2 regions of the Collinsella sp. TF10-11AT genome follow, and region 1 is predicted to be linked to the other one. Evidence: predicted binding sites of a transcription regulator. Region 1 holds the regulator's gene; the other holds the start of a gene.
The links. Region 1 encodes NrdR, which represses ribonucleotide reductase genes. Its sites were predicted from a motif close to AAACACNATATATNGTGTTT; they were not measured.

Region 1 (9,485 bases):
CTTCGAGGCGCATACCCCGATCTTTCGAACTCAAAAATTAGATTTCTAGAAGATGAGGGGCTCATTACCCCTCATCGTACGCCTAAGGGATACCGTCAGTACTCTAAGGAGGACGTTGATCGCCTGGAGGTCATCCTGCACTTGCAGAAGACCCGCTACATGCCGCTCAACGTGATTAAGCAGCGCTTGGAAAACGCCACGGACCTGTCCACTTTGGCTTACGAGGTGGGTCTTCTGTCCGATGTTCCGCTTAAGACGGAGCCCAAGGAGACCAAGCAAAAGCTGCATCCCATCGAGACGATCCCCGACATGCTCGGTGTTGAGATTTCGTTTATCCGCTCCCTTGCCGAGAACGATCTTATCCGCATCATCAAGAGCCCGCAGAACCGTGAGCTCGTCGATGGCCGAGATTTCCCGATTATCCGTTACTGCTCGGAGCTGTCGCGCTTCCACATTGAGCCGCGCAACCTGCGTCAGTACGTATCGTCGGCAAACCGCGAATCTTCGATGTTTGAGCAGGTTCTCGTGAGCATGCTCGGCATGGATACCTCCGATGACGAGCGCGACGCCAAGCTCGAGCGCGCTTTTAAGAAACTGCACGACCTCACCGAGGGTGTGCATACCGCGCTACTTAAGAACCGTGTCTTTGAGTCGCTCAACGCCGTGGTCGAGGATGCCGATATCGATGCACTCGATGAGGAAATCGCTCGCTCCGAGTCCACCAAGGCCAAAAGCGATGGGGCAAGCGTCCCCGCGGTTGCCGCGCACGAGGAGTCGCTCGTGCAGCCGTCCAAGGTCGTCGTCCCCTCGCATAGCTCGTCTGCTAACACGGGTAAATAACCGCCGTCCACCCGGCAATCCATGAAAGGTCACGCCATGTACGACTTCGAATCTCATATCGTCGATATCCCCGACTATCCCGAGCCCGGAGTCGTCTTTAAGGACATCACGCCGCTCTTTGGCAATCCCGAGGCCCTGAAGGCCATGGTGGATGCCCTGGCCGAGCATTTTGCCGACATGGGCATTACCAAGGTCGTAGGACCCGAGGCCCGCGGCTTTATGGTCGGCGTTCCCGTGGCCGTCGCCCTGGGTGCCGGCTTTGTTCCCGCACGTAAGCCGGGTAAACTGCCGCGCAAGACGGTCAGCGAGAGCTACGAGCTCGAGTATGGAACGGATTCTATCGAGATTCACGCCGATGCTATCAGCTCTAAAGATACCGTGTTGATTCTGGACGACTTGGTCGCGACGGGCGGAACCGTCGAGGCAACAGGTAAACTGGTGCGAGATATGGGCGCGAAGCTTGTGGGTTACGGTTGTATCCTTGAGCTTGCGTTTCTCAACCCGCGCAAGAAGCTCACGCCTTCTAACGAGGACATTGAGCTCTTTAGCCTGGTAACGGTGGACTAGCCGCTACCCTTAGATACCGGAAAGGAAGCTCCATGCGCACAGCAAACACGCACAGAAACATGGCACGCTGCGCTGCTACGGCAACCCTCGCTTGTGTTTTGGGCCTGGGCCTCGTGGCTCCGGCCTACGCCGATACCGCATCCGACCTTGCCGCTGCTCGTACCAAGCTCGAGCAGATCGGCACGCAAACCCAGCAAATTCATGAAGAACTCTCCGCACAGACGCAGGAGCTTGATCAGACTGCAGGCGAGATCACGCAAAAGCAGCAAGAGATCGCCGAAGGCCAGGCCAAGCTCTCTAACTACGTTGCCGGTGAGTACAAGACCGGCGGTCTGAGCCTGCTTCAGGTTTTGACGGGCGTCGACGATCTGGGCGACATGCTCAACCGTCTCTTCTACTACGGCAAGGTGTCCGACAAGCAGGCCCAGACCATTCAGGATGTCAAGGACCTTAAGCAGCAGCTCACCGATAAGCAGACCGAGCAGGAGAAGAACGTAGCCGCGACGCAGAAGAAGGTCGACGAGCTCAATGCCCAGCAGGCTGAGGCCCAGAGCGTCGTGAACTCCCTGGATTCTCAGCTGCAAGCCGAGCTTGCCGCCGAGGCCGAGGCCAACGCCGCGCTGCAGGCTGGCATAAATGCCAGTACTGCCGAAAAGGCCACGGTGAGCAACGACACCGCCGTTACGACCGAGAACACCAACAATGGTGGCGGAACGACCAACAACGGCGGCAACACGCCCGCGCCCGCTCCGGCTCCTGCTCCCACGCCGCAGCCCGTGACGCCCGCTCCGACTCCGACGCCTTCCGCACCGAGCCAGTCCGTTGACGGCGGTACCGTTGTTTCGCGCGCCTACAGCAAGCTCGGATACGCTTATTCCTGGGGCGGCATTGGACCGAACAGCTTTGACTGCTCCGGTTTTGTAAGCTATTGCCTCACGGGCCGCTACTGCCGCCTGGGCACCACCGGCACCTTCATGGGTTGGACCCGTGTGTCCGATCCGCAACCCGGCGATGTTGTGGTTAACTCCTACCATACCGGCATCTATATCGGTAATGGTCAGATGATCCATGCTTCCGACTACAAAACCGGCGTTATCATCAGCTCCGTTGCAGCCGGTATGAACAACAACTACATCTTCGTACGCTACTAATTTATTACTACAGCGAACGAACGTGGGCCTCGCGATCTTGAGTCACGAGGCCCATTCTTTTTGCGCCTACCGTTTGCCTTATGAACAGAACGGCTATCTAGTATTCAAAACTAGATAGCCGTTCAATTTATGAGAAAGACGGCTATAATTGTTGAGGAACAATTAGAAAGGACCCTCAATGAGCTGGGCACTTATCTCCGATTCGAGCTGCAATCTTCGCGATTGGCAACCGACTGCACCCCGTACCACCTTTGCATTCGCACCCCTCAAAATTCGAGTGGGGGAGCGTGAATTCATCGATGACCTTTCGCTCGATGTTCATGAGCTCAACTGCGCTGTTCAGGCGGAGACGAACGCTTCTTCGAGCGCTTGTCCCAGCGTAGGGGAGTGGGCCGAGCTCTTCAAATTGGCAGACAAGACCATCTGCATGCCAATCTCTGAGGGCGTGTCGGGCAGCTACAACGCAGCAGCCACGGCTCGCGATATGGTTCTTGCCGAGGAACCGGACCGCAATATTCATCTTGTCAATTCGCGCGCAGCTGGCGGCAAAATGGACCTCATTTTCTTGCTGTTCGACCGCTATCTTGCAAGCAATCCGGATGTCTCATTCGAGGACGCTTGCGCATACTTCGATAGCCTTGAGCAGAACAGCAAAATCCTCTTCAGCTTGTGCAATTACGAAAACCTGGCCAAAGCCGGACGTATCCCTAAGGCAGCCGGCGTCATTGCCAACAAGCTCAATATCCGCATTTTGGGCACGGCGAGCGAAGCGGGCAAAATTGAACTCGTTGGGCACACCCGCGGCGAAAAGAAGATGCTCACCAAGATTGTCGACACCATGGAGGCCGAAGGCTTTACCGGCGGCGAGGTCGTTATCGACCATGTCGAGAATGAGGCGGGCGCTCAGGCGCTTGCCAGCCGCATTGCGGAGCATTGGCCCGGCTCCAAGACGATTATCATGCCCTGTAACGGGCTAGATTCATACTATGCCGAGATGCACGGCCTCATTATCGGCTACGGTATGGGCGTGGCGTCGGGCCGATAATATCCAACTAGACAAACGTACGGGCGGGATAAGGAGCCATTGGCTCTTTATCCCGCCCGTCTTATACCTCGGTTAGCTATTAAACCCATTGAACTTGAGATAGCTCATCAGATACGCCTTCGAAACGAAGGACGATACCGCACTGCGCACGAGCAGCGATTCGCGCGTAACCTGATGTGCGGTATCGGGCACGGGAGTCTGCTCAACAGAAAACGCCGCACGAATCGATGCCTCGAGCTGATCGACAACATAATCGAAAGCCGTCGGAGCGTCGTAGCTCAAGCGCTGAATATTAAAGAGCGCCTGAACCGCTGCGATGGGCAGCACCTGCTTAAAGATACAAATGGCGATGAGACGCGCAATCTGCTCACGGCCATACTGCTTTTTAACGGGAGCAGGAACGAGGCCGACCTTCACATAGTTATTGATCATCGACGGCGTTATAACGGGCTGCTCTACGCAAATGGAAAGCGGCTCCATCCACAGTGCAACATACTCAATGACCTGATCGCGATAGAGCGTTACGTTGGGCAGCTGGTCATAGCGTGGCAGGCTCAACGCGTTGAGTTTACCCACCATATCGGACTGAATAAATGCATCCGGCAGAACCGTCGGCTGAATATCCTCAGGCTTAATGCTGACCGACGTATCGGACATCGGGATAACATGTTTAGCGTGGTTCATAAGAGGCCTCCGTTCGTTTTCTATATTGTATTCTAGGTTATCTAGTTTTGCATACCACATAGTCGCCAAGTAAAAGTGGTTGGACAGCACATTGATGCACCGTCCAACCACTTTGTGTAAAGATAGCAACCTTACATAAGATATATTATCGTACTTATCCGCGTAGGAAAGCGTATGAGCTGGTTGCCGCTATGGCTCCGTCCGAAACGGCGGTCACAACCTGGCGTAAACGCTTGGAACGGATATCGCCGGCTGCGAATAAGCCGGGCGTACGGGTAGCCATCGAATCGTCGGTGACAATGCCGCCGTCGGGAGCCAGATCGACGAGATGCTCAACCAGCTCGGTATGCGGCTGCGTCCCCGTAAAGACAAAGATGCCAAATGAGCCAGGTTCAAAGGACTCAGTGTGCATTTCACCAGTCGCATTGTCCTTGAACGTAATGGTTGTGGGCATCGCTTCACCAGAAAGCTTAACAATACTAGTTTGGTACCTAACTGAAATGTTGTCCTTTGCAAGCACCTTATTCACAACGCCCTCGGGTGCACGGAACTGATCGCGACGCAGCACGATGGTCACGCTGCTGGCAATGTCGGAAAGGAACAGCGCCTCCTCGCATGCTGAATTGCCGCCTCCGATAACAAAGACCTGCTTGCCGCGGAAGAACATACCGTCACATGTTGCGCAATACGAAACGCCACGACCGCGATACGTGTCCTCGCCAACAAAACCCGCAGGACGCGGTGTGGCGCCCATGCACGCAATGACGCTCTTGGCCGTTGTGTCACCCATATCATGATGGATGGTAAATTGAGCCGCATCGGCATCGTAGTCGACGCCTGTTACCATACTCCATTCAACCTGAGCCCCCAGGCCTTCAGCATGCTGTTGAAACCGCTCACCAAGTTCGGCACCGCTCAGCAGCGGAATGCCAGGATAATTCTCAATCTCGTTGCTCGTGGCAATCTGTCCGCCGGACATGCCCTGCTCAAGAACGGTTGTCGTAAGATTGGCGCGCGCCGCATAAATGGCGGCAGCATAACCCGCGGGACCGCCGCCGATAATCGCAACATCGATTGTCTGATCGGTAATCATGAAGAGTCCTCTCGTCGAAACGTTGTCGTTCTTTGCGCTCATACCCAAATTTACGTGAACGTGACACTCATGCACTACAATGATAAATCCGTGTTACAACGTCGAAGGGGAGTTATCGATGGATCAGACGCAGACGAGCGACGACGCTCCCCTGCTCACGCTTAGCACTCCCCAATCGGAGCAAACCACGCTCCTGGATCAGCAAAAACCTCTCGTGACCATCGTGCACGCCTCGGTTGGCTCGGGCCACAAGGCCGCCGCAAATGCGATTGCGCAGGCATTCGACCTCATCCGCGGCACCAATGGTATCCCCGAGGATGTTGAGATTGAAGTGCTCGATATCCTTGATTTTGGACGTATTAAATTCGACGGCAATAAGACCGCGGCTTCTTTTACGGGAGCCACGCGCCCCATTTACGACCTGACCTGGCGATATACGCTTACGGGACATCTGCTCTGGGGTGGTGGCACGGCATGGTCGAGAATTATGTTCCCCGCCTTCAACGATTATATTCGTAGCCGCAGGCCCATAGCCGTGGTCGCAACGCACATCACAGCAGCCAATGTTGCCGTGGGCGCCCGCGTAATTACGGGTATCGATTATCCGGTCATCTGCGTACCGACCGACTACGAAGTCGAGGGATGGTGGCCCCACAAGGACACCGATTTATTCTGTGTTGCCAACGAATTTATGGCCGAAACGCTGCGTCCGCGCAAGGTGCTCGAGACAAAGATTCGCATTACCGGCATTCCTATTCGCGCCGGATTCGACACGGATTACGATCGCGAGGAAGAGCTAGCTAAGTTCAACCTCCCCACCGACAAGACCGTCGTGCTGGTAATGGCCGGTGCCAGCTTGCCTCAACCGTACGTTCGCTTTCGCGCGGAGATGGACCGCACCCTCCCCTTCCTACGCAGCTTCGAAGACATGCACTTTGTCTTTTTGCCGGGCAAAGACACCGAATATGCCACCCGCCTCAAAACGCTCTTCGACGCCATGAAGCTCGAAAACGTCACGGTTCTGGACTATGTCGATGATATGGCAGCGCTTATGCACGGCTGCGACCTGGCAATTCTCAAATCGGGCGGACTCACCGTCACCGAATGCCTGTGCGCACACCTGCCGATGATCCTGCTGGGCAAGTCCTATGGCCAGGAAAAGGCCAACACCACCATGCTCACCGGCATGGGCGCCAGCATGCATGTCACCACCGCACGAGAGCTCATCGTTACCCTACGTCACTTGCACGATCATCCCGAATCACTCAAAGCCCTACTCATCAACGGCGAAGTACTACGCCGCCCCCACGCAGCCGAAGACATAGCCATCGCCGCCATGGAGCTCGTAGGCAAACCCCAAAAGCGCAAACGAGCCTTCTGCCGCTTCTACTGGGGCGAAAAACCTGCGCATATCAGGTAGCGTCTTAATGTCCGCTTACCTGCGGGAGGCCCCTATATATCATCCCATGCTCAAACATTCTCGCTTCGCTGCGAAACTGCGCGTGGGACGATATATAGGGGCCTCCCGCAGGTAAGCTGCGTTTACGTACTAGCAGCTATACCAGATTCCCCTCCAGTAGAATCTGCAAAGGGGAACCAGAAAATATAAATACAGTAAGTCGATGCGACAAAGGAGGCGTCCCTTTATCGCATCGACTTACTAGAAAAGTAAATATTGTTTCAAGCGAGTAACCGCCCGCCTGCCTCTCACACATATCGTTCCACGCGCAGTTTCGCAGCGAGCGAAGCGACGCGAGAATGTTTGAGCATGGAATGATATAGGTAAGCCCCGGGCGGGAGGGATACGAGCGCCCTAGGCGATGCCGCTGGAGCCGAAGCCTCCTTTGCCTCGGTCGGTTTCGTCTAGTTCTTCTACTTCTATAAGGTTGACCGTGGGGACTTCTTGGATGACGAGTTGGGCTATGCGGTCGCCTTTATTGATTTGAATGTTAATGGAGGGATTCAGATTGATGAGGATAACCTTGAGTTCTCCTCGGTAGTGGGCGTCGATGAGGCCCGGCGTATTGACTATAGACAGGCCCTGCTTGATGGCCAAGCCGCTGCGGGGCTGGACGAAGCCGGCGTAGCCATCGGGCAGGGCGATGGCCAGCCCCGTAGAGACCAGACGGCGTTCGAAGGGCTTCAGGACGCAGTCCTCGTTGGAGCGCAAATCCAAGCCGGCATCAGTGGGATGGGCGTATTTGGGAAGCTCGACGGTGGGATCGAGACGCTTTATGTTGACGGTAATGTTGGACATGGAATCACCTTAGCTTGTCGAGCTCTTGCAGAAACTCATCGACGTCTTTGAAATCGCGGTAGACCGAGGCAAAGCGGATGTACGCAACCTTGTCGATCTTGGCCAAGCGCTTGAGCACCATGTCACCCAACTCATGGGACGTGACGGCCGTCAGCGTGCGAGAGCGCAGCTCGACCTCGATGTCATCGATAATCTCATTGAGCTTCTTAGTGTCGATATCGCGCTTGATGGTGGCTCGCATCAAGCCGACGAGCAGCTTATTGCGATCGAACCGCTGCTTGGTTCCGTCTGACTTAATGACCTCGATAGGGTCCTCGCATCGCTCGAACGTTGTAAAGCGGTAGTTACACGAGCAACATTCGCGGCGACGCTTAATGGTGTTATTTGACTCCTGCATACGGGAATCAACGACGCGGGTATGTGCCTTGCCGCATTTGGGACAGCGCATGGTACCTCCTCTTAAACGATAACAAGGGTACCATGCGCAGCGCGATAATGATTACGAACGATCAGGAACCTTAAGATGCGCACCGGCGGCGAGCGAACCATGCTCCAGATGATTGACGCTACGGATCATGTCGGAAGTCTCTTGCGTGGAAAGGCCTTCGATTGGATATTCCTCGGCAAGCGACCAAAGAGAATCGCCAGGCTGAACGCGAATGGTCTCGTAGGTAATGTTGGAAACGGACTCGGCATACGCGGCGTGACGAGCGCTAAAGACCGACATAGCGAGGACAAAGAAGAGCGTAAGCGCAACGGCGACGGCGACAATCGTCGGAACCTTCGGGGCAACGCGGGCCGGCGCGACTACAGCCTGCTGATTGCGCGCAGGCTTTACGGTCAAAGGCTGAAAGCCGGAGCGGCCACCCTGAACAACCGTAAAAGTGGGTTCTGCAGGCGTCTCGAGCTTAAGGGCGAGGTTTCCCTGGACCATATTCGTTACGTTCATCATGTTCTCCTCTCGCGTGTTTTGCGGAGAACAGTTTTATCAAGCCGCGCGGACAAAAATGTCTAGCGCGAGAACGAATGTTCGGTTATTATTATCTTCGAACAGTTGTTCCTGTCAAGCAAAATTCGAACATTTGTTTGACATGGGTAGAGAGGATGCCCTGATGGCTCGCAAAATTACCAAGCGTCAGCAGCAAATTTACGACTTCATCAAGGAATATCAGCAGGAGAAGGGTTATCCGCCCAGCGTGCGCGAGATGGCTTCTGCCGTGGGCCTTTCCTCCCCCAGCACCGTGCACGCCCATCTCTCTGCCCTGGAGGCGCGCGGGCTACTCAAGCGCGATGCCACCAAACCGCGCGCCCTGGAACTCTTTAACGAGGATGGTTCCTCTGTCTCAATTTCTAAATCTGACGAGCCCACCGCACCTCGCGGAACGGTCTCGCTACCGCTCGTTGGTCGCGTCGCGGCTGGGATTCCCATTCTGGCCGAGCAGAATATCGAAGACACGTTTACTATCCCGACCGAAATCGCCACTGATCAGGGTTCCTTTATCCTTGAGGTGCATGGGAGCTCAATGATCAATGTCGGCATCTTCAATGGCGATTACATCATCGTCCGTGAACAAAAGAGTGCCATGAACGGCGAAATTGTCGTGGCCATGATTGATGGTTCGGCGACCGTCAAGACGTTCTACAAGGAGCAGGGGCGTGTGCGCTTGCAGCCCGAGAACGACACCATGGAACCTATTTATGCAACGAATCCCGTTATCCTGGGCAAAGTCGTCGGCTTGATGCGCCGGTTCTCGTAATGCAAAAACGCATAACCATATTTGATACCGTCCGCGGGTTTACGATGATTTCTATGGCAGGTTTTCACGCTTGCTATGATCTCGCCTACCT
Region 2 (9,485 bases), on a different contig from region 1:
CCTTGATCATCTGACCGGCGCCGCAGGTGAACTCCAGCGGCTCGCCGCGATCGTAGGAGCTATCGAACTGCGTGCCGTCGTCGAGCGTGCCGCGATAATGGGTCTTGACCTTCTTGCCCTGGTTGGACATGGTAACCTCCGTGATAAGGGCGGCGCACAACGCGGACCGCCATGAACATATGGCGCTAACTATACCCTAGTCATACAATTCAAAGACAGTTTGCAAAGAAACGCTGCAACCGGAGGAACCATGGCATATCCCGTATTTGACCTACACTGCGACACCGCCGACCGCATCGGCTGGGCCACACTCGATCTCGACCTGCGCTTTACCGCCGGTACCGACGGTTATTTCCCCGGCGACGAAACGCATCCGCAGGATTTCGACCTCATCGAGGGTAACGCCTGCGCCATCTCGCTCGCAAAGATCGGCAACACGCCATGGGCACAGTGCTTCGCCACGTTTGTCCCCGACGAGATTCCCACCGCCCACGCCGCGCGCTTCCAGGCGCAGATCATGGCGCATATGAGCGGCCAGGCAATGCTCAACCACGACAGTATGGTCAACGTGCGCAGCGCCGCAGACATCCGCCCCGCGCTCAAGGACGGCAAGGTCGCTTGCATCCACACCATCGAAAACGCCACGTTCTTTGCCGAGGACCCCGCGCTGATCGAGGTGCTCAAGAGCTTGGGCGTACTCATGTCGTCACTCAGCTGGAACGCGCAGGGGCCGCTCGCAAGCGGACACGATACCCACGCCGACCTCACCGCCGCCGGCATCGAGGCACTTACGCAGATGGAGCACGCCGGCATGGTGCTTGACGTCTCCCACCTCAACGATGAGTGCTTTGACGAGGTTGTCGCCCACGCCACGCGTCCCTTCGTCGCCAGCCACTCCAACTCCCGTGCGGTTTGCGGCGTCAAGCGCAACCTCACCGACGACCAGTTCCGCACCATTCGCGACATGGGCGGTATCGTCGGCCTCAACTACTGCAGCGAGTTCCTTTCCAACGACGCAACCGACAAGACCGCCGCAGACGTCACCTTCGACCAGCTAGCGGCACATATCGAGCACTGGCTCGACCTGGGCGGCGAGGACGTCATCGCGCTCGGCGGCGACTGGGACGGCGCCACTGTGCCCGCTTTCCTCTCCGATGCCAGCATGATGCCCGAGTTCCAGAACATGCTCTCCAAGCACTTTGGCAAGACCGTGATGCAAAAGCTCTGCAGCGACAACGCGCTTGCCTTCTTCGAGCGCTATTAATTTCACATCCCTTGAGCGGGCCGGCATGCCGAACGGTCGACATGCCGGCCCGTCCCCAATCTGAAGGACCGCTTTTGACGCAGCAGTTTACGATTTCCGTATCCCGACCGGATGGGACGCCCATCCCTGTCGTCGTTACCAAAAAGCGCGTCAAGAACTTCAACCTACGCGTCACATCGAGCGGCGAGGTCCACGCCAGCGCACCGCTCGGCGCCAGCCGCGAGCGTATCGAAGCGTTTGTTAAGCGCAACAGCGCCTGGATTATCAGCCGACTTGCCCAGCGTGAGCAGCGTCAGGCGACGGCGCGAGAGCCGCTCAGTCCCTCGTCCATCATTGCACTTTGGGGCAAGCCCATTACGGTACAGGATGCACTCGATCACAACTTTGCATCACCCGCATCGCGACCCAAACAGGCCACCTTCGCAAGTTTTATGGGTACCGATGAGCCAAGTGGGCGCACGCAGGCAAAGCAGCGCACAGCCCTTGACGGCCTAACGCCCAAAGAACTCCAGACCCGCATCGACCAACTCTATGCATCCGAGGTCACCGCAGCGCTACGCGACATCGTGCACGCGTACGAAATCGCAATGGGCGTCACCGTTTCCCGCATTTCCGTACGCAGCATGAAAACGCGTTGGGGCTCATGCACGCCCAAATCCGGCGCCATTCGCATCGGGCGCGAGCTCGCCGCCTACCCCGTCGAATGCCTCGACATGGTTGTCGCCCACGAGCTCGTCCACTTGCTCGAGCCAAGCCACAATCAGCGGTTTCACGCCCTGCTCGACACGTACTGCCCCAACAATAGAGCTCTGTCGCAGCGGCTCAAGCAGCCTCCCGTAGAGACGTATTAGAACCGGTTAGCGCACGCGCTCGATCTCGACACCGCAGCTTGCCAGGGGCAGGCCAACAGGAGCCCACGGCTTATCGAGCTTTATGCGCACACCAAGCAGCGAGGGATAACGGCGCAGCAGCATCTGGGCCGTCCCCTCGGCTGCCGCCTCGATGAGTTTAAACGTATGCTCGCGCAGATAGCCATCGACATCGTGGCACACCGAGCCGTAGTCAATCGAGGCGTCCAAGTCATCGTGCTCCCCCGCTGCGCGCAGGTCGGCATAGAGCACCAAGGACACGATGAACTTCTGACCCAGCGCGTTCTCCTCGGGATACACGCCATGGTTGGCAAAAACCTCTAGGCCGTCAATGACAATACGGTCGGCATGGCGCAAGTCGTCATAGCTCACGTGGGGCACCGCCGTTGCGGTGGATATTTCGCCCCTTCCACGGCGGGCGAGCTCGGCGCCTTCAGTCTTGGTTGCACTCTCGGGCAGCTTCTTGTTACTCATCGCGATCGTCTCCTTCGTTTAGAACCCCGACCGCGCAAACTAACTACACGCGAATCGACAGGTTCTTTTTATCATCGCTCCAGTTGCAAGCATTGCGCGCGGGGCATGCAAAGCAGGCGCGCGACGCTTTGTCGGCTGCATAGAGCAGACGCTCAAGCGGTTGGCTGTTCACGCGCAGCTTTCGATGGCCCAAAATGGCCGTCTTAATGGCTGCGGCATCGGCCGGCTCAAACGCCACATCATCGGGCATGCCGCCGAGAATCGCATCAGCGACGCGTTCGCTTGCAACATCATGGGATATACCCGATTCGTACTGTTCATCTTTGCCGATATCGTGAAGAAGTGCCGTGGCGTAGATGACCTCGCGGTCAAATTCGAGCTGTTCCTCGAGATTCTTGATCCACATAATGCGAGCGACATCGAGCAGATGGTCAATACCGTGGCGGCAGAAAATGCGTCCCGATTCCAACTGCGCAATGTTACCCAGGTGCCGCCGGAACAGCCCGTTGGCACAAATGTAATCAATGCGAGGCATAGCACCAAAAGGGGCCAGGCCCGAAGCCATAAAGCCGCGACGCGACGTCCCCTCATCGGTCTTCGATGTAAAGTCGTTGACGACCCTCATGTTAACGGCCCAGCATCCTAAAGAACCGCTCCTCGAGCGCGGGATCGGTCTCAAAGACGCCGCGGCGAGCGAGCGTCACGGTCTTGGTGCCGGGCTTTTGCACGCCGCGCATGGTCATGCACATATGCTCAGCCTCCATGAGCACAATCGCTCCCTGGGGAGCGAGATAATCCATGAGGGCGTCGGCAACCTGCGCACACAGCTGCTCCTGCAGCTGCAGACGACGGGCATAGACCTCAACCGTGCGAGCGAGCTTAGACAGACCCGCCACGCGACCGTTAGGGATATAGCCGATCGCAGCCTTGCCATAAAACGGCAGCAGATGATGCTCGCACAGCGAGTAAAACGTGATGTCGCGCTCGATAACCAAATCGTTCGAAGCGACGGCAAAGGTTTTGGACAGGTGCTCCTCGGCACTCTGCTCCATACCGCCGGCGATCTCGCCATACATACGGGCAACGCGCGCCGGGGTCTCCAGCAGGCCCTCACGAGTTGGGTCCTCGCCTATGCCCTCAAGCAACAGCTTAATGGCGGCCTCGACTTTTTCCTGATCGACCATCTGGGCCTCACTTTTCCGATTTCACGTTCGCGCTATGGTACCACGCCCTTCGGCATCGACCACAAGCTACATAGTATGGGTCGAATAGACCGGATCATCACGCCAAAGTTCAACCGCATCACAAAGCGCAACGCCCTCGCGCTCAGCACGGTCGCGCGTGGCGTTCATATCGATCACGCGCTGGTTACTCGAGCCCCTAAAACGCAATGAGATATCGTACAGATCCTGAACAAACGGGCCGTCCACCAACATATCGAGGCAGGCAAGGATACGGTCCGTGACTTCGGTATGGTGACGACCGCCCGGCATAAGTTCCTCGAGCACGTCGCCAGTAAAACACCAAATGGTCTTTCCTGACCCCGCAGGATAAGCGGCACGAACACGCTCGACAAACTCAACGAGCCCCGCCTGATTCTCAGGTTCCATAGGCTCGCCGCCCAGAATCGTCAGGCCGTCAATAAAGGGATGGTCGAGGCTCTCGATAATCTTGTCCTCGACGGCACGATCGAACAGCTCGCCCGCAGCAAAGTCCCACGCGACAGAGTTAAAGCAGTTCTTGCACCCACGACGGCACCCGCTCACAAACAGAGAAGTACGAACGCCTTCCCCATCAGCAATGTCGAAATACTTAATGTTCGCGTAGTTCATAGGTAACTCTCCCGGGAGGCCGGGACATATCATCCCGTCCTCAAACATTCTCGGCCTTCGGCCTGCGAAACTGCGGGCGGGACGATATGTCCCGGCCTCATGCAAAGGGTAACTCAATGAACGAAGCGAACATCGAGTATAGGGTTCGAGGTCCAATAAATACTCAGCTGCAGCTCAGCCGCCATTGCAAGCAGATCGTCATTGCAGCTCAACTCATTTCCGCTAAGAACTTCGAGGAGCGAGCAGACCGCATGCCGCATCTCAGCTACATCACCTTGGCTGTCCCGCAGCGAGGCCCCGGACCTTTGCTCGATATGAGTTCCGCACGAACAGGAGGCGCCAGTGGCGCCTCCGTCGTGAGCCAGGACTGTCCGAAATAGCGAGTAAAGGTCCGGGGCCTCGCTACGGGGCAGCCTGGGATGGTTATTAGAGATGCAGCACGCGGTCGCGGATCTCCTCGGTTCGGCCCTGGTTCCAGAATTGGGTACCGATGTAGCCGCACGTACGACGAGCGACGTTCATCTTCTCCTGATCGCGGTTGCCGCAATTGGGGCACTCCCACACCAGCTTGCCGTCATCCTCGACAATCTTGATCTCACCGTCGTAGCCGCACACCTGGCAGTAATCGCTCTTGGTGTTGAGCTCGGCGTACATGATGTTGTCGTAGATGTACTGCATCACGCGGATGACAGCCTTGAGGTTGTCCTGCATGTTGGGAACCTCGACGTAGGAGATGGCACCGCCCGGCGAAAGTTGCTGGAACATACCCTCGAACTTGAGCTTGTCGAATGCGTCGATCTCCTCGGACACGTGGACGTGGTAGCTGTTGGTGATGTAGCCCTTGTCCGTCACGCCCGGGATGATGCCAAAACGACGCTGCAGGCACTTGGCGAACTTGTAGGTCGTCGACTCCAACGGCGTACCGTACAGCGAGAAATCGATATCGCTTTCGGCCTTCCACTCCGCGCACTTGTCGTTCATGCGCTGCATGACGGCCATGGCAAACGGCGTGCCTTCCTTCTCGGTGTGGCTGTGGCCCGTCATGTACTTGACGCACTCATACAGGCCGGCATAGCCAAGGCTGATGGTAGAGTATCCGCCCACGAGCAACTTATCGATCGTCTCGCCCTTCTTCAGACGCGCTAGGGCACCATACTGCCAAAGAATCGGCGCGGCATCCGAAAGCGTGCCCATCAGGCGCTCATGACGGCACAGCAGGGCGCGGTGGCACAGCTCGAGGCGCTCGTCGAAGATTTTCCAGAACTTGTCCATGTCCTGATGCGAGCTCAGCGCGACATCGGGCAGGTTGATGGTCACAACACCCTGGTTAAAGCGGCCATAGTACTTAGGTTTGGTCGGGTCATAGTTCAGCGCGTTGGCAACATTGTTAAAGCCGTTGCCCGAGCGGTCGGGCGTCAGGAAACTGCGACAACCCATGCAGGTGTAGCAATCGCCGTTGCCGGCGGTCTCGCCCTTCGACAGCTTGAGCTCGCGCATCTTCTTCTCGGAGATGTAATCGGGCACCATGCGCTTGGCGGTGCACTTGGCAGCCAGCTGGGTCAGGTAGAAGTACGGAGAATTCTCGTGAACGTTATCGTCCTCGAGTACATAGATAAGCTTGGGGAATGCCGGGGTAATCCACACACCGGCTTCGTTCTTAACGCCCTCATAGCGTTGACGAAGCGTCTCCTCCACGATCATGGCAAGGTCGTGCTTCTCCTGGGGCGTACGGGCCTCATTGAGATACATAAAGACCGTCACGAACGGCGCCTGGCCATTGGTGGTCATAAGGGTCACGACCTGATACTGAATCGTCTGGACGCCGCGACGGATCTCATCGCGCAGACGGTCCTCAACGACCTCACGGACCTTTTCGGCAGATGCCGAAACACCGAGCTCCTCGAGCTCGCGGGCAACCTCGCCGCGAATCTTTTGACGGCTCACCTCAACAAACGGGGCAAGATGGGTCAGCGAAATAGACTGGCCGCCGTACTGGGAGGAAGCAACCTGGGCGATAATCTGCGTCGCGATGTTGCAGGCAGTCGAGAAGCTGTGCGGCTTCTCGATCAGCGTGCCCGAGATAACGGTGCCGTTCTGGAGCATGTCCTCCAGGTTCACCAGGTCGCAGTTATGCATGTGCTGGGCAAAGTAGTCAGAATCGTGGAAGTGGATCAGGCCCTCATTGTGGGCATCCACGATCTCCTGGGGCAGCAGCACACGCTGAGTCAGGTCCTTGGAAATCTCGCCGGCCATATAGTCACGCTGGACGGAATTGACGGTCGGGTTCTTGTTAGAGTTCTCCTGCTTGACCTCTTCGTTATTGCACTCGATCAGCGACAGAATCTTGTCGTCGGTCGTGTTCTTCTGGCGCTTCAGGCTCTGAACATAGCGATAGATGATGTAGTGGCGAGCAACCTCGTAGCAGTCGAGACGCATGATCTCGTCCTCGACCAAATCCTGGATCTCCTCGACCGAAACGGTGTGGCCCGCGTTCTCGCATGCCTCGGCGACGTTTTGTGCCGCGTAAACCACCTGGCGGTCGGTTAGACGAGAGCTCTCCTCGACCTCCAAGTTGGCGGCGCGGATGGCATTGACGATCTTATCGATGTCAAAGACAACCTCGGTGCCGCTGCGCTTGATGATCTTCATCCTCTTGCCTCTTTCGCATCGTAGCCTCATTGCGCTTCAGAGCCAAACGATGCCCGGCAGGGCCTGTCCCTGTCTTGCGGCGCCGTCGCGCAATCTGTGTTCTCGATAAACCATAAGCCTCCATGCGGACATTCCCAGAAGCCGATCAAGCGGCTCAAGGACACGTTCAAAAGAGGCAGTTAAGGTCTTCGTTCTCTGTCCGCCATCTATCATACGACAAAGAGGCATCTATATCCTGTATTCTTTTTTTAGGTCAAACACAACATATAGTGTTTCAGCAGGTCAAAGCAATTAGTCATTTTGCAAACGCATTAAAAATGAAGGGCTCTTGGCAGAGTGCTAAAACGTTATCAGCTCGACTACCTGCACGGCAGTTTTGAAACCCCCTCAACCGCGCCGCTGACAAATCCTACCAAAACCAAGCCGCTCACGCCAAAAGAATCCAAAAGATTATGCTTGACCAACATGTTGCGGTCGAATGCCGGCGGACGGAGCGACAGGACTGTAAACGCTCGGAAGACTACAGCCCCGGCGCCCCGTCCGCCGGCATTCGATAGGCGAGGATCTATTACCTCTCTTCGCGAACCATCATGCGGCCGAGAGCCGCTGTAAAGGGATCGAGCAGCACGCCGGCGATAACCACAAAGGCCCATCCCTTTGTGACGAGGCCGGCCCAACGCGCGAAGAACGTACGGCCTTCAATCGTTCCGAATCCTCCTTGGAAGGCAATCTCGCCAAAACCGATCACCATAAAAAGGAGCGTGGCACCGATGACCGTACCGGCGATCTTGTGTGATGCACTCCCCTGCTCAAAACCAAAAAAGTCCAGGCACATACCAACCGTTTTGCCAAACAGCGGGAGTGCGCTCAGAACCTCGGCGATCACCGTGGCCACGATGAGTTGTCCCCAAAAGCCCGTGGGGCCCGTCAGATCCAAGCCAGGCGCCCCTTCAATGATGGGGAGAAACGCGCAGAGCAATAGCGGGTTAAAGAAGCCGTTGAGAATACCGATAACGCGCCTGACAGGTAACTTCATAGCCGTAAGCCTTTCAAAGTCATTGATAGAAAGAGGGCCGCCGGCATATGTCGGCGGCCCCGATAAAACATGATGTGCGGCAAAGCAACTACTCGAGCGGCTACTCCGCCTCGCCGCCGGCCGCCATCTTCTCGGCCTCGGCAAGCTGGGCCGGGGTGAGCTTGCGATACTTAATGGCGCCAAAGACGACACAAGCCGCACAGACGATCATGCCGGCGATGAACTTCTGGTCAATCGTTGCACCAAACGGCGACGTCACGGCCTCAAACACAATGGGAGACAATGCCATGCCAAAGTTGATACCTGCCATGCCAATGGCGAGGTTAAACGCACGTCCCTCGGGGGCAGAGTTGCCGGCGGCAAAATTGCCCTCCAGCGGCACGTAGGTCTCCTTGCCCAGCGCAACGACAAAACCCGCAACGCACAGCACCATAAAGGCGGGCGCAACCAGCGTCAGGCCCAGGCCGACGAGCGTCACGCCCCACGCGATCGGCATAGCCAGGTTCTTAAACTTGGCAAACAGCGGACCGACCAAAAGACCAGCCGCAATACCGGCAACGGTCATAACGGTAGAGGCAAGACCGGCCTCCACGGTACCGCCAAAGCCACGGCCCACGACAAGCAGCGAGACATTGGAGCTAAAGAGCTGGAACGTAAGTACGAACACAAAGCTCATGAGCGTGATAATCGCGACCTCTTTAGGCATATTGGCAAACACGTTGACCTCGCGCTTGGGCTCAAGATGACCCTCAGGAAGGCAAACAGCCTCGATTACGATGAAAATGATCATGATGAAGTACGCCGCATAGCTGTGGAACCACTCGGCAGAACCCAAGATGCCGGAAACCATCGTCCAGATAATGCCGCCCAGTGCAACAAAAGTGGAGTAGATGCCCATGACAAACGAGCGCTGCTTTCCGCCAAAGTAATCCGCGATAAGAGCGTCCGTTGAATTCTGCACGGCACCGAGACCAAGGCCCATGACAGCAGAAGCCGCTAAGACTTGGCCGAGCGAGTCGTGGAACACCAGCACCGAGGCGCCTGCCAGCATCACGATAATGTGACCGACGAGCGTCGTCTTCTTCTTGGACACGCGAGAGGCAAGCTGTGAAGAGACGAGCATGGCGGACAACGCCATCATCAACGGGATGATGCCGATAATCATCTGAACGGCAGCGATGTTCTCGTTGGGAAACGCGGCCGCAACAGAGGCCACGATGGGAACGGGCACGAGCATGCCCATGATGCACATGGCGGCTGCGTAAATGCCCACCAGGTACTTGATCTTGGTTTTATCCATGATCCATCCTTACACTTAAAGAAAAGGGTCGGAGCGGCCAGACATCACCAGCGGCCGCCCC

Region 2: a site for NrdR is predicted at 7,344-7,363, ahead of nrdD (anaerobic ribonucleoside-triphosphate reductase). Genes of this name have one in related genera too.

What each region holds. Positions count from the first base shown of each region.
Region 1 is NZ_QSQW01000002.1:260,010-269,494, reverse strand. Features, by position in the region: gene DXC99_RS02675 (MerR family transcriptional regulator) at 1-840, shown strand, start outside; gene DXC99_RS02670 (adenine phosphoribosyltransferase) at 877-1,407, shown strand; gene DXC99_RS02665 (NlpC/P60 family protein) at 1,440-2,558, shown strand; gene DXC99_RS02660 (DegV family protein) at 2,737-3,603, shown strand; gene DXC99_RS02655 (DUF1836 domain-containing protein) at 3,676-4,287, opposite strand; gene DXC99_RS02650 (NAD(P)/FAD-dependent oxidoreductase) at 4,442-5,380, opposite strand; gene DXC99_RS02645 (glycosyltransferase) at 5,499-6,800, shown strand; gene dut (dUTP diphosphatase) at 7,194-7,637, opposite strand; gene nrdR (transcriptional regulator NrdR) at 7,642-8,085, opposite strand; gene DXC99_RS02630 (LysM peptidoglycan-binding domain-containing protein) at 8,137-8,586, opposite strand; gene lexA (transcriptional repressor LexA) at 8,750-9,394, shown strand; gene DXC99_RS02620 (heparan-alpha-glucosaminide N-acetyltransferase) at 9,448-9,485, shown strand, end outside.
Region 2 is NZ_QSQW01000009.1:8,226-17,710, reverse strand. Features, by position in the region: gene DXC99_RS07035 (peptidylprolyl isomerase) at 1-130, opposite strand, end outside; gene DXC99_RS07030 (dipeptidase) at 251-1,264, shown strand; gene DXC99_RS07025 (M48 family metallopeptidase) at 1,339-2,115, shown strand; gene folB (dihydroneopterin aldolase) at 2,122-2,607, opposite strand; gene DXC99_RS07015 (HD domain-containing protein) at 2,651-3,232, opposite strand; gene folE (GTP cyclohydrolase I FolE) at 3,234-3,791, opposite strand; gene nrdG (anaerobic ribonucleoside-triphosphate reductase activating protein) at 3,858-4,439, opposite strand; gene DXC99_RS07000 (hypothetical protein) at 4,556-4,819, shown strand; gene nrdD (anaerobic ribonucleoside-triphosphate reductase) at 4,866-7,088, opposite strand; gene DXC99_RS06990 (hypothetical protein) at 7,657-8,124, opposite strand; gene DXC99_RS06985 (MFS transporter) at 8,225-9,424, opposite strand.